2 regions of the Methylophilus sp. 'Pure River' genome follow, and region 1 is predicted to be linked to the other one. Evidence: riboswitches for the same ligand, from Rfam matches in the RefSeq annotation. Region 1 holds a riboswitch; the other holds the start of a gene.
The links. Region 1 has a riboswitch for cobalamin ahead of ACIDE9_RS12385 (TonB-dependent receptor domain-containing protein). Riboswitches for the same ligand answer to the same signal wherever they lie in the genome.
Positions count from the first base shown of each region.

Region 2: linked by a shared signal. The riboswitch ahead of nrdA (class 1a ribonucleoside-diphosphate reductase subunit alpha) and the one ahead of ACIDE9_RS12385 (TonB-dependent receptor domain-containing protein) in region 1 are both predicted to bind cobalamin.

Region 1 covers NZ_JBKOUE010000010.1:53,856-61,138, forward strand. Annotated here, with positions in the region: gene ACIDE9_RS12385 (TonB-dependent receptor domain-containing protein) at 1-1,362, opposite strand, end outside; cobalamin riboswitch at 1,508-1,720, opposite strand; gene ACIDE9_RS12390 (hypothetical protein) at 1,811-2,047, shown strand; gene ACIDE9_RS12395 (cell division protein ZapA) at 2,050-2,352, shown strand; gene ACIDE9_RS12400 (SGNH/GDSL hydrolase family protein) at 2,759-3,655, shown strand; gene ACIDE9_RS12405 (DUF2237 family protein) at 3,691-4,050, opposite strand; gene ACIDE9_RS12410 (EVE domain-containing protein) at 4,119-4,583, shown strand; gene ACIDE9_RS12415 (diguanylate cyclase) at 4,645-5,817, shown strand; gene ACIDE9_RS12420 (trypsin-like peptidase domain-containing protein) at 6,232-7,239, shown strand.
Region 2 covers NZ_JBKOUE010000003.1:124,741-132,023, reverse strand. Annotated here, with positions in the region: gene ACIDE9_RS04430 (OmpP1/FadL family transporter) at 1-1,156, opposite strand, end outside; cobalamin riboswitch at 1,394-1,615, shown strand; gene nrdA (class 1a ribonucleoside-diphosphate reductase subunit alpha) at 1,788-4,067, shown strand; gene nrdB (class Ia ribonucleoside-diphosphate reductase subunit beta) at 4,277-5,410, shown strand; gene yfaE (class I ribonucleotide reductase maintenance protein YfaE) at 5,545-5,955, shown strand; gene ACIDE9_RS04410 (hypothetical protein) at 6,019-6,228, opposite strand; gene ACIDE9_RS04405 (hypothetical protein) at 6,535-7,086, shown strand.

The DNA.
Region 1 (7,283 bases):
CAGCTTGGCCTGGATAGCCGAGGTTTGATAACGTAGGCTGGCTTCAACGTTATCCGATTTTTCCGGTTTCAGGGCCGGGTCGCCAAAGCTTGGAAAGTACAATTGGTTAAAGGTAGGCGCCCTAAAGGCTGATCCATATTGAGCGGTGATTTGCCATTCGGGTGAGATGGCGTAGCCATAACCTGCGCCGCCGGTGACGTAGTTGCCATATTGGGTGTTGTGATCTTCACGTGCTGAGAGTTGAATGCTGTGCGCTTCGTGATTGCCAACGAAGCCAAGCATGAAGCCGTCATCGTTACGCGTCTTGTCTATGCTGGGGTTGCCATTGGAAAATGTCAGGACATCTTGCTCCAGCCTATCGTAGGCAAAGGTCAATGTGCCGAACGGTAGCGTGTAATCATGTTGCCAGGTAATCTGGGTTTGTTCTGAGTCGAATTTACTGCGGCTGCTCGCGCTGTTTAAGCTGAATGAGCGCTCACGCCCGATGCCATATTTCAATGTGCTCGTCCAATGCTCGGTCAGCCGGTTTTTCAGTGTCGCACCATAGGCTTGCTGGTTGGTGGTGGAGTAATTACGGTAGGCATTATCAAACTGGTTTTGGCCATCAGATTCCATAAAGCGCAAACCGAGGCTATGGCCTTCTGCAAGCTCTAGGTCTGCATAAGCCGTGCCGCTCAGATTGTTATAACCATCACGGTCACGGTCAATCGTTTGCGGGGGACGTTTTTTTGCAGAAATGCCTCTCGTGTCATAACTGCTCATTTGAGCACCAAATTGTAGTGCCTGATAGCGACTGTCGAATCCTGCACTGCCGGTGTATGTGTCGTAACTGCCAGCACCTACACTACCGTAAAAGAGAGTCTGGTCGGTTTTTGCTCGTCGAGTAAAAATCTGGATAACGCCGCCAATAGCATCAGCGCCATAAAGGCTGGAAGCAGGGCCACGTAGAATTTCAATTCTGTCTATCAAGGATAATGGCAGGTTTTCGAAGGCAGTGGTTCCCAGTGTCGCGGAGTTGACTCTCAGTCCATCGATAAGCACAATCAGTTGTTCCGCATTGGTGCCACGTATAAATACACTGCTGGCCGTTCCCATGCCGCCATTGGTGGAAATCTGCAAGCCGGGCTGTAATCTGAGTAGGTCCGGCAGCGAGCTGCCTTTCACTCTTTCAATCTCGTCACGCGTGATCACTGTGATGTCACCAGTCGCCGTCTTGGTTGAAACTGGTATTCTTGCTGCGGTCACGCTCACTTCGTCCAATGACAGTGAGGCGAGATTGGAGGTGTTTTCAGAAAAAACCTCTTGAGCCAAGGACATGGCTGGGTAAAGGGCGATGAGTCCCAAAATGATTTTTTTATTCATATTTGTTTCCGATAATGCATACGACCCCGCATGCAGAACATAAAGTGGAAACCTGGGATGTGTATTGACGACTAAAAGGCAAGCAGGCACTTCAATTAAATCGAAGTGCCATTTTTTTAGAGTCACCGTCACCCCGCGGTATTTCCATGCGATTTGGTTGCGAGGCCGGTCTCCGGGCTTGCAAGTTTTGATCTATCGCCTTCCCGAGTTTGAACTCAGTGGCATGTGGATAGACCCGCACTTGCTTACCGTTGCGGGGGCAGCACAGGAATTGCGAATATTAGGTCCGCGCACCTGTTTCCCAGTTTCACCTTGCCTGTAGAAATACAGCAAAGGCACCTGACAACTGGTTGCTATTTTAGTCTAAAGCCTGCTTTTTTGCCAGCAAGCCTACTTTCGACAGCAATGCTCAAATTATCAATTTACTTTGAAAAAACGCGCTTAGCTATTGACCACACTCATTTTTTTAAAAGATAATGGGCTGATGGATGCCGATTTAAAAAGTCTTGAAGAGCGTGTGACGAAGCTGATTGCTTTGTGCGGCCAGCTGCGTGACGAAAATGTGGAGTTGCGTCAGGAGGTCACACGGCTGCATCAGGAGTCGCAATCACTCAAAGTCAATATGACGCAAGCCAGTGTACAACTGGAGCGTTTGTTGTCGGCGTTGCCTGAGGAAGGTCGTTAGTCATGGCAAGTAATCCGATTGATATCGAAATTATGGGCCGCGCGCTCAGCGTGACTTGTACTGACGAAGAGCGTGACAGTTTGTTGCAGGCGGTTGGCTATCTTGATGGTAAAATGCGCGAAATTCGTGATGCTGGCAAGATGGTGAGTGTGGAGCGGATTGCGATTATGGCGGCACTCAATATTACGCATGAGTTGCTGAATACGCGTAGCGGCGGTGTGGATGTGGGCGATGTGAAAAAACGCATTTCAACCATGCAGCAGCAGATTGATGATGTATTATCCGGCCAGCATAAACTGTTGTAATCCGCTTCAATTCACAAAATTTTCATCGTCATTTTTACTAATTGGCGTATCATAAAAACGGTGTGCTAAGGCGTTGCCTGAGTCTAAAATTCCTTGAACTAGTCTTTGTTATAGGTTTCGGCTCATCAGGTGCTGTGCGATCGCACTAAGTTGGGTGGTCTTTTAAGGCTCCCTTGGCGTGTGAACCTAATGTACCTTAGGCTGTTACCACCTGAACTTTTTGGTTCAGGATCTCGGCTCAGGTAACCCCTTAGCGCATTGTTTTCCCTTCTCTTTCTGTGGTTCCTCGCCACGTCATTACGTTTCAACTAGCTGTCGTTGTAAAGTTTCTATTGCAATCTTTAATGGATTGATTAAAAATCCAGTTGGTTACATAGATTAACAATTAACACTCAGGGAGTACGGCATGCGTAAGCTATTTTTCTGGTTTTTTGCATTTGCATTGTTTTCTCAGCAAGCGTTTGCTTATAGCGGTATCACTGCGATAGGCGATAGTTTTTTCGACGGTGGTGATCAAGAGACTGCGGTGGTCAGTTATTATAAGTTATTTGGTAGCGGACAGACGGGTGCGCCTTACAGCAACTATCGTTTTACCAATGGTCCAACAGCCGTTGAATATCTTGCGACCGAGTTAGGTTTAAATTCACCCGCTAGTTTTCAAAATTTTGCAGTTGGCGGCGCAACCACTGCGGATATGCTGACGTTTATGACGAGCTACCTGAATACCGTGCCGTCGATTGATGCTGGACATTTATATGTGCTGGATGGCGGCGGAAACGGTATTGAGACATTCTCAGCACAAGACTCTGCACAAAATATGATTGATATGGTGGCGTTATTGCATAGCAAGGGCGCCACTGACTTTTTGGTGTTAGGTTTACCGGCGCTGGTTGATGCGCCACGTTTTAGTGCTGCTGCGCCAGGCGTGGTCCAGTTTTTAGAGGATTACACGCGAGACTATAACGACTACCTGGTTGCGGGGTTAGCAGGGTTGGGGTTGCCAACGACTGCGAACCTGACTTACTTTGATACCAAAACCGAATTGGAAAACGGCATAGCCTTGGCCGTGAGCAATGGATTCACCAATTTAACAGATGCTTGTTATGACGGTGCAACGGTTTGTGCTGATCCAGATAAGTATCTTTTCTGGGATGATTTGCATATGACGACCAAAGTGCATGAATATCTTGGCCAGCGTCTGTTTGCTGCGATTTCACCTGTACCAGAGCCTACACATGCAGGGTTGCTCTTCGCTGGCCTGCTGTTGGTCTTTGCGCGACGCAGTCTGCGTCCGGCCATATAACTGGTTCGCTGCAACAGCGAGTTTGGCTGATCTGCTTATCGCAATGCGTGATACATCAGGTCGGCCAGGCTGACCACTTCCAGGCAACTTTCATCACAAGACTCCAGAATCACTGGCGGCGCATAGCCAGCTTCACTGGCATCTAGCCAACGCCTTGCACATAAGCACCAGCGATCGCCTGCTTTGAGGCCAGGAAATCCATATTCAGGCATGGGTGTGGATAAATCATTGTCTTGTGCCTGTGAGAAGGCCAGGAATTCATCTGTCATTTCTGCACACACGGTATGCCTGCCCAGGTCTTCAGGGTGAAATCCGCAACAACCATCACGCACAAAGCCGGTGATCGGGCGCATGCTGCAGGGAATGAGTAGGGTGCCAAGAACGTTTTTTGCCATGATTGTCAGCTGTACTGTAACTTGGTTTATGATACTGGCATTTGTTAGACATAAGAAGGTTTTCAGGCATGGCGCGTTACTGGTTGATGAAATCCGAGCCCTCGGATGTTTCGATTGATGATTTGGCAGGGTTCCCGAACCAGACGGTGGATTGGTATGGCGTACGCAATTATCAGGCGCGTAACTTTATGCGTGACCAGATGAAATTGGGCGATGGCGTGCTGTTTTACCACTCCAATTGCGAGACCCCTGGGATTGTTGGTCTTTGTGAAGTCAGCCAGTTGGCTTATCCGGACAGGTTCCAGTTTGTCGAAGGTCACAAGTATTTTGATCCAAAATCTACACCGGAAAATCCGCGCTGGGTGAATGTGGATGTCAAGCTGGTGCGCAAAACCCGCTTGCTGAGCTTGAAGGAAATGCGTGAAGCGCCAGAGCTGGCCAATATGCGTACGCTGCAAAAAGGGAACCGCTTGTCGATTACACCTGTCGACCCCAAAGAGTGGGCGTATATTTCGGCATTGCTGGCTAAGTGATGGTTAACCTGATCAGGACAATACCCTAAATTCCAGATGCATTATTCACGTAGAGCCGCTTATGAACAGACAGCGAAAAAATGCCGTGTTGTATATTCTGGTCGCCGGGTTTTTGATTGCTTTTGTCGGCGTATTGCTGTTTGTGTGGATTTACTTTTCCAGCATGCGTGAGATGCACCAAACCACACGCAAGCTTTATGAGCAGCCTTTTGCCGTCGCCAATGCGGCACTTGTTCTGGAGGCGGATCTTTACCAGATACGCGGCAGTTTGTTATATGCCACCCTGATTGAGGCTGATCGCAAGCAACTGGCAACCACGGTGGATTTTATTGCAGTACACGAGCAACTGGCACAGCAAAAAATTGCAATCATTGCCAGCAGTTATTCTGGCGACCAGCAGCAAGTGACACAACTCAAACAGAAACTGGCATCGCTGAATGTGGTGCGTGACCAGATCTTGCAAGCGCTGCAAACCACACGCTATGCGGATGCCAACCGCCTGATAGAAACGCAGTGGACTGAGCGCTTTAATGAGGTGGCAAGCCTGAGTGAGGCGGTGCTTAACAATGCGAATCAACGCGCAACCGAATACGTGAATGAAAGCCAGCAGCGCCTGGAAAAACACACGACGCATGGTTTAACGTATGCCGCATTACTACTCAGCTTATTTTTGGTCGTCGGTGTTTTTGTGGCCTGGCGTATCTATCAGCTGCATATTGAAGCCGACAAGTTTGCGTTTACCGACTTTTTAACCGGTATTGCCAATCGACGGCATTTTATTCACGAGCTTGAATCCGAGATACGGCGCAGTCAGCGCTACGGGTCGGCGTTTGCGTTTGCAATGGTCGATATTGACCACTTCAAGAAAATCAACGATCAGTACGGACATCATGCCGGTGACCTCATTTTGCAGAACTTCTGTTTGCGTTGTGTCAGTGCCTTGCGCACCAGTGATATGGTGGGGCGGCTGGGTGGGGAGGAGTTCGGTATTTTGATGCCGATGACGGACCTGCATGAAGCTGCGCGCGTGATTGAGCGTTTGCGCTCTGAAATAGATCACAGTGTCATGAGTGATCATGGCGAGCAAATTCACTACACGGCCTCATTCGGGCTGGTGTCTACCTCGCAACTCAGCGAGCAACAGGGCTTGGCACATTTGATGAAAATGGCCGATGCCGCCTTGTATGCCGCAAAGCAGCAAGGGCGCAATCGGGTCTTTATCGCCAATCATTAATCCTACGCCATGCTTTAGATTGAATTATCTTGGTGCATGAATACATGAGGTTTTCGCCTCATGCTTATTGATTGTGCATCCAGTTTATTAACGCACCTTAATGGTGCGTTTTGTCTTTTTTGCTTCTTTGGAAATAAGGCTGTTTCCTCTTTTTGTTTGTTGTTTTGCCTTGTTCTGCAATAACATCTGCAATCTTATCTTTTTCAGGATATTTTCATATAAATAATTGATTGTTAATGGATTAATTTAAATTATCCAGGAGGTTTCTCGTCAGGTTGTGCCTATTTTTTTGTGCATGTGGGCGGTGTTTTCAGGGTTGGAATGCATCTTGCTGAAATGAAAGTGCAGGCTTTCCAACGACACACTGCAGATTGCGGAAAACGGCCGATACGCTGTAATAGATTGGAGCACAACATGACAAAGTTATTGATTGGGTTACTGATAGGGTGCTTGAGTGCACCATTAATGGCAGAACCAGCCGATGCACTGGTTCAGGATTTAAACAGTCGTGTGTTGCGTGTCCAGGTCGGTTTGAAAAATGGTCAATACGGCTTGGGTTCCGGGGTGGTGGTGGCTGAAAACCAAGTCGTGACTAACTGCCATGTGGTCGCTAACGCCAGCAGCATCAGTGTGATGAGTGGCGGCGCGGCTTACCATGCGGTCGGCGTGAAGCCGGACTGGGAACATGATGTGTGTATGCTGCAAATGGAAGATTTGCCACTGTCCCCCGTGACCATGAAATCCAGTCGCGAGCTCAAATACGAACAACCCGTCTTCACCATCGGCTACCCCAGCTTTGTGGCTGCGCCTGTCAGCACCAGCGGTGTGGTCAAAGGTTTGTTTACCATGGATGACTCAGTCATTGTGCGGGCAACCAGCACCTTTAGGCAAGGGGCCAGTGGTGGTGGCCTGTTTGATGACAGCGGTGCACTGGTTGGCTTGATTACCCTAAAAAGCCCTGGCAAAGATGCTTATTATTACTACATGTCAGTGGATTGGGTGAAAGCCTTGATCAGTAAACCGGCAGGGCCGATTGTGGTGAAAAGTGAATTGCCTTTCTGGGGTAAACCAGCCGCTGAATGGCCATATTTCATGAAGGTGGTGTTTCCCTACCTGCATAAAGACTGGAATGGCCTGAAAGTGATTGCCGAACAATGGACAGCCCATGAGCCGCAAAACACCGAAGCCTGGTTTTACTTGGCAGCGGCAGAGTATGAAACGAAAGACTTCAGTATTGCCGAGCAGCATCTGCATCGTGTGGTGAGCATGAACGATCAACATAGCCAGGCTTTTTATTACCTGGGCATGATTGCTGAAGCGAGTGGCAAACATGGTGAAGCGATGGCGAGCGTGGATGCGTTAAAACAACTGGATGCAGAGACCGCTGAAGCGCTGACAGTCGCAATGAAGAGCTTGCCTTAACAGGTAACAGCAAAAGAATAGTAGGTTAAATAGAAAAGCGCCCA
Region 2 (7,283 bases), on a different contig from region 1:
CGCCGCTTGTCATCAGCCAGTGCTGGTCGACCTTGCGTGCGGCACCGAAGGTGAGGTGATGCTCTAGGGTGCCTGCCAATAAAGGACTGGAGTTCTGGCGCGGGATCGGGTTTTTGCCGTAATTGTGGCCCGCATAAAGCGTGGTACGGTCATCCCAGTTGTACGCAACGCCTGTCGCGACTACCCATTGGTCTTTCCAGTCGGCTGCCATTGAGCTGCCATATATAGATTGCGCTGAAGCATTGTTTGGTTTGGTGGCGCGCAGGGTCACGTCATTGATCGCATCGCTCCAGTTAAGCCAGTTGAGTTTGAATGAAAGCAACCAGTCATCTGTTGGCTTGAACGCCATCCCGACAGCGACTTCACGCGGCAGGGCGAAGCCTTTGATTGAAGCATCGGCATACTTCACCTTGCCCAACCCGAAATCTGTGAAGTCAGCTGTCAGTGTGCCGCCGGTCATCGGCAATTCGGTTTTCTCGGTATAGGAGGCCGCCAGCGTCAGTGCAGGGGTCACACGATATTGCATGCCCAGCTTGAAGCCTGTACGCACTGCGGAGGCGCCCTCTAATTTGTAACCTGCAAAGGGCACCGCACTCACTGAAGTATTCGCAAAAAAGTCCTGTTCTATGCTCGCATAAACAATATTCAGGCTGGCGCCCAGAGAGAGCTTGTCAGTTACCTCGCAACCGATACCGGGGATGATCTTGGCGATCCCAAACAGCGAGGACAAATCATCGCGATTGCCAAACGGCGTACGCAGGTTGTCGAACACGCCACCGGCGCCGCCTTGTGCGAACAAGCCTATGCCAGCCGTACAAGGGGTATTTTCCAGGGGCCGCGCATAGCCACCACCACCAAGCAAGGTGTAGCGGTTGGACGCATGTTCTTCGTTGCGGGGGTCTTTGTGTACCAGGTCGGTGGTGCGTAGCACTGAGCCAAACATATCCAGCAATGGCGCTTTGATCTGCGTCAGCCCGGCCGGGTTGGTATTGAGTGCGCTGGTGTCACGCGCGACCGCCACGTCAGCACCGCCCATCAGGGTTGATTCAGCACCAAAGCCAATGAGGTTGATGCCGTTGGTGGCATACGCGGGGCTGGCAGCCACCAACATGAGGACGGTGAGTCTGCATCTTGTAGATAGACGGAGAAAAGTCATGACGGATTTGGTTTTTATTCGTTATGCCTAGTGTCGCATAATTCGTTACCACTGTGTCCTAATGATTACGACGTAAAAATAGCTTTTTTATCACGATAGGAGACGGCATATCACTCACTGAAGTTGTGCAGTATGGTTGTAAAAATATTCTTGAATAAAAACAATCAGTTGCTCACTGTCAAGGTAAATAAATCAATATATTGTGTTTTTGATAATTGAAAAGCCATAGATATTGTTTTATAGTCGCATCCATACGGTATGCAGAAGACAGTCTTCTTCTGTATTTAAAAGGGAATCTGGTGCGTGAAGACGGCGCAGTCCTCATCAAGCCAGAGCTGCCCCCGCAACTGTGATCAGCGAGTTATTTGCTGTTAACAACGCCACTGATAATTTCGGGAAGGCAAAGCAAATAATGGTGACCTGAAAGCCAGGAGACCTACCGTAAGTTTTTTCTTGTTAACGTTTGAGGCGGGGTGTCCTCGGCAGATGCAGTGAGCCAAGTTTTGTGCTGATTGCTCTTCTGGCCTTTAAGCGGGTGCATTTTCTGCGGTCCTGGGTTTTCCCGGGGCGGGATGCGCGTTGCGAAAAGCCTGTGCCATGCCACCTTCGCTGCCATGATTGGGAGCCATTAATGTCACAATACGAATCCATGCAGGCCACAAAACGGGATGGTCGCAAGGAACCGATTAATCTCGACAAAATTCACCGCGTGATCGACTGGGCCGCACAGGGCCTGAATAATGTGTCGGTATCGCAGGTAGAGTTGCGCTCCCATATCCAGTTTTACGATGGCATTCGTACGGACGACATTCATGAAACCATCATCAAGTCGGCCGCTGACCTGATTTCTGAAGAAACGCCTGACTACCAGTACCTGGCTGCGCGTTTATCCATTTTTCACCTGCGCAAAATTGCTTATGGCCAGTTTGAGCCGCCACATTTGTTTGACCACGTGACGACCCTGACCGAACTGGGCAAGTATGACCCGCATCTGCTGCGCGATTACAGCCGTGAAGAGTTTGATGCGTTAAATAGCCATCTGGACCACTGGCGCGACATGAATTTCTCTTACGCCGCTGTGAAGCAACTTGAGGGTAAATACCTGGTGCAGAACCGCGTTACCAAGAAAATCTACGAGAGCCCGCAGTTCCTGTACATTCTGGTGGCCATGAGCCTGTTTGCCAATTACAAAGGGCAGACAAGACTGGATCTGATCAAGCGCTTCTATGATGCGGTGTCTACTTTCAAAATCTCGTTGCCTACACCTATCATGTCTGGTGTGCGTACGCCTACACGCCAATTTAGCTCCTGCGTGCTGATTGAGTGTGATGACAGCCTGGATAGCATCAACGCCACATCAAGCGCCATTGTGAAATACGTGTCACAGCGTGCCGGTATCGGCGTCAACGCGGGCCGCATCCGCGCCCTGGGCAGTGAAATCCGTGGTGGTGAAGCACAGCACACTGGCTGCCTGCCATTCTACAAATTGTTCCAGTCTGCGGTGAAGTCTTGCTCACAGGGCGGCGTGCGCGGTGGTGCAGCCACCTTGTTCTACCCGCTGTGGCATTTGGAAGTTGAGTCACTGCTGGTGCTCAAAAACAACCGCGGCGTGGAAGAGAACCGTGTACGCCACCTCGATTACGGCGTGCAGATCAACCGCCTGATGTACCAGCGCCTGATCAAAGGCCAGAACATCACCTTGTTCTCTCCACATGATGTACCAGGCTTGTACGATTCCTTCTTTGCCGACCAAGACGAATTCGAGCGCCTCTATGCGCAATACGAAGCCGATGACAGCATCCGCAAGCGTAGCTTGCCAGCCGTAGACCTGTTCTCGCTGGTGATGCAAGAACGCGCAGGCACAGGCCGTATCTACATTCAGAACGTAGACCACTGCAATACACACAGCCCGTTTGACCCGGCCGTTGCTCCAGTGCGCCAGTCCAACCTGTGTATGGAAATTGCACTGCCGACCCATCCATTGAACGACATCAATGATGAAGAGGGCGAAATTGCCTTGTGCACCTTGTCAGCGTTTAACCTGGGTGCATTGGAGTCACTGGATGAACTCGAAGGCCTGGCTGATTTGGTGGTGCGTGCGCTGGATGCCTTGCTGGAATACCAGGATTACCCGGTCAAAGCTGCTCTCAATGCCACCAACAAGCGCCGTTCATTGGGCGTGGGCGTGATCAACTACGCTTACTACCTGGCCAAAAATGGCACTAACTACACCAGCGACGCAGCGTTGGGCCTGACCCACCGCACGTTTGAGGCGATTCAGTATTACCTGCTCAAGGCTTCGGTACAGTTGTCACGCGAATTTGGTCCATGCGGTGCATTTAACGAAACCACGTATGCCAAAGGTATTTTGCCGATTGATACCTATAAAAAAGACCTTGATGCCGTCTGCAGCGAGCCATTGTTGCTGGACTGGGAAAGCCTGCGTGCCGACATCCAGAAAGATGGCCTGCGTAACTCTACGCTGACAGCATTGATGCCATCCGAGACGTCCAGCCAGATTGCCAACGCCACCAATGGTATCGAACCGCCGCGCGGCCTGGTGTCTGTCAAACAGTCCAAAGATGGCATCTTGCGCCAGGTGGTACCAGAGATTGACCGCTTGCGTGACCAGTACCAGTTGCTGTGGAAAATGCCTAGCAATGAGGGTTACCTCAAGCTGGTGGGCATTATGCAAAAGTTTGTTGACCAGTCTATTTCTGCCAACACCAACTATGACCCCACCCGTTTTGAAGGCGGCCGTGTGCCTATGAAGCAGTTGCTCAAAGACTTGTTGCAAGTGTACAAACTGGGCATCAAAACTTTGTATTACCACAACACCCGTGATGGTGCGACAGAAGGCGGCACTGAGGCGGAAGATGATGGGTGTGCCAGCGGCGCCTGCAAGATTTAAATAAGCGCTGACTCAGTGGCTGCGCGGGCAAATTGCAACGTTGTGCGGTGCTCGAAATCTCATGTACTCCATGTACATTCCGGTTTCTGTGCTCCGGACGCCTTGCACTTTATCCCGCTCACTCACTGATCAAACGCTTATTGCAGTGGGGTAATGAGTAGATTTTAAAAACAGTTTGAGAATAAAACTTAAACATTAGGAACACGGCTATGGCCTACAGCATCTTTACCAAAATCGACAACGAACAGTTAAAAGAACCCATGTTCTTCGGTCAGCCCGTCAACGTGGCACGTTATGACCAGCAAAAATATCCGGTCTTCGAGAAGCTGATCGAGAAACAACTGTCATTCTTCTGGCGCCCGGAAGAGGTCGATGTGTCACAAGACCGTGCTGACTACCAGGGTCTGCCTGAGCATGAAAAGCATATTTTCATCAGCAACCTCAAATACCAGACGCTGTTGGATTCCATCCAGGGCCGCAGCCCTAACGTGGCATTGTTGCCATTGGTGTCACTGCCCGAGCTGGAAACCTGGATTGAAACCTGGGCGTTTTCCGAGACGATTCACTCGCGCTCTTACACCCACATCATCCGCAACATCGTCAATGATCCTTCTATCATTTTTGACGACATCGTGCGCAATGACAACATCACCGCGCGTGCCTCGGATATCGCCCATTATTACGACGAACTGATCCATCAGACCATGTTGTATTCGCAACTGGGCGAGGGCGATCACGTCATCAATGGCGAAACTATCTCGGTCAACAAGCGCGAACTTAAAAAGCTGCTGTATCGCTGCCTGATGAACGTGAATATCCTCGAAGCGATTCGCTTTTACGTCAGCTTTGCCTGCTCATTTGCCTTTGCCGAGCGCAAGGTAATGGAAGGCAACGCTAAAATCATTCGTCTCATTGCGCGTGACGAAGCACTGCACCTCACTGGCACCCAGCACATCCTCAATATCATGCGCTCCGGGCAAGATGACCCAGAGTTCGCCGAGATCGCTGCCGAGCTGCACAACGAGTGCTTTGAAATGTTTAGAACCGCCGCCGAGCAGGAAAAGCAATGGGCAGAATACCTGTTTAAAGATGGCTCCATGATTGGTTTAAATAAGGACATCCTGAGCCAGTATGTCGAATACATCACCAACAGCCGCATGGCCTCCGTTGGTTTGCCGCCTGCATTCCCCGGTGCCAAAAACAACCCGATTCCATGGATCAACACCTGGCTGGCCTCAGACACCGTGCAAGTTGCGCCGCAAGAGGTGGAATTAAGCTCATACCTGATTGGTCAAATTGATTCTGAAGTGTCAGCAGACGACCTCAATGGTTTTGAACTGTAATAATAAATGGCTGCGCGGGTAAATTGCTGCGTTGTGCGGTGCTCGAAATCCTCATGTACTACATGTACATCCGGTTTCTGCGCTCCGTGCGCCTTGCACTTTATCCCGCTCGCTCATTTATCTTTTTATAATTTATGATTAGCGTACGCAGCCAGCACAGCCGCTTTAGCCTGCTCCCGCAAGAAACCCTGCTCGAAGGCCTTGAACGTACCGGCCACGAAGTAGAGTTTCAATGCCGGAGCGGTTATTGTGGTGCCTGCCGCGTACGCATGCTGGACGGCGAAGTCGATTACGTAGAGTTGCCCCTCGCCTTTATTGCCGCCGACGAAATTTTGCCATGCTGCTGCGTGCCAAAATCAGATTTATGGCTAGATTGCGAACTCAGGTTTGACCTGCAAACCGCGCAGATGCAAGACGACATGTTTCCGGCACAACAATCCCTGTTCGACGAAGCTTTGCCTTTGGCAGATACGCCAGTGAAAAAACTGCTGCGCAGAAGAGTCAGCAAGCCCAATATTCAGGCCAGCAACCTTTCATTGTTTTAGTTATTAAGTTTAGGCAATAAAAAAGGCGCTTGGTTACAAGCGCCTTTTTTCAAAGTATTTAACTCACGCAGCATTCGGCCGCAGCCACTGCATTTTCAGGTTCGGTGCACGCGCACTCAAATCCGCGACCAGGCTGCAACTCAAGATTTCGCAGCGCCAATACATCTGCCTGATCTTGGCATCGGCCTCACTACGCGACTTGCCAAAAATCTGCAGATTTTCAACCAACACACCATTGGCACTGCGTATGGTGTACAAATATTTTCCAGACATATCCATCATTTTCAATGTCACCCCGATGTTTGTTTGACGCAAAAGCATCATATTTATTGTGATATATCGGTAACATATCAAAGTTTTTTAGGGGTGTATACCCTTTAAAGGCGATGTTTTTATAGTTAATTCAATAATTTAAGCGGTTTTTTGCATAAAACACGTCTGATTTCAGCGGTAACTTGACTTTGAGTATTGGAGTTAAGTTGCAATTTGTGCATACGTTTTGGTAAATTTCACGCAGTTAATCAGTGCATGCTGGTTGCATGAAACTAAAGCGTTACGTGGAAAGCATAAGCGATCAGTATGGTAAAAATGGATGGAAAATTAAAAGATCAAAGCTTGTCTGCTTGGATAAAGCAGCATCCTGGTACTACCTATTTGATAGTGATCTTGGTCATCATTCTTCTTAATCATCTGAGCAAAGCCAATGCGATAAAAAACTTAGAGATTGACACACCACCCGCATTTGAAGATTTCAAGGTAAGCAGCGGTACGATGATATTGCAGCCATTTGAAAGGTATAGCGGCAAGGGAGGTTTTGTAACGGATGGTTATTATTTGAAACTCAAGTTGGACGACCAATCGCACTTAATGCTTAAGTGCTATCTGATTCATTTCCGTGAAGCACCTTGTTATCGTGAAAGCGTAAATAAAGAACCAAGTTTTAAATCAGACCTGGCATTTCAAAAGGTGACAATAAGATGGTTGCCACTGAATGATCGGGATAAGTTTGATGGCATTGTTTATCAGATTGAAAAAGATAATGTTCCATTAATCAATTTTGATAGTTTTGTAGAACGTTATAAAACAGATTACGAAAGAGTAACGGGCAATAAAGCGAGCGGTCTTAAATAATAGGTTTTGCATCAAACTAATTTTGCTCTGCCTCCAATTATCTTAAGTTACCCCTAACCTATTGATTTGTAGGAAACAACGTTTAAATTCATAAATCTAACAGTTTCGCATACGAACTTTTACATTGTTTTAATATGATTTGAAATGGTGATTTATGGACGTCAATATAAATTCCATGATAATTTTCTTAAAAAATA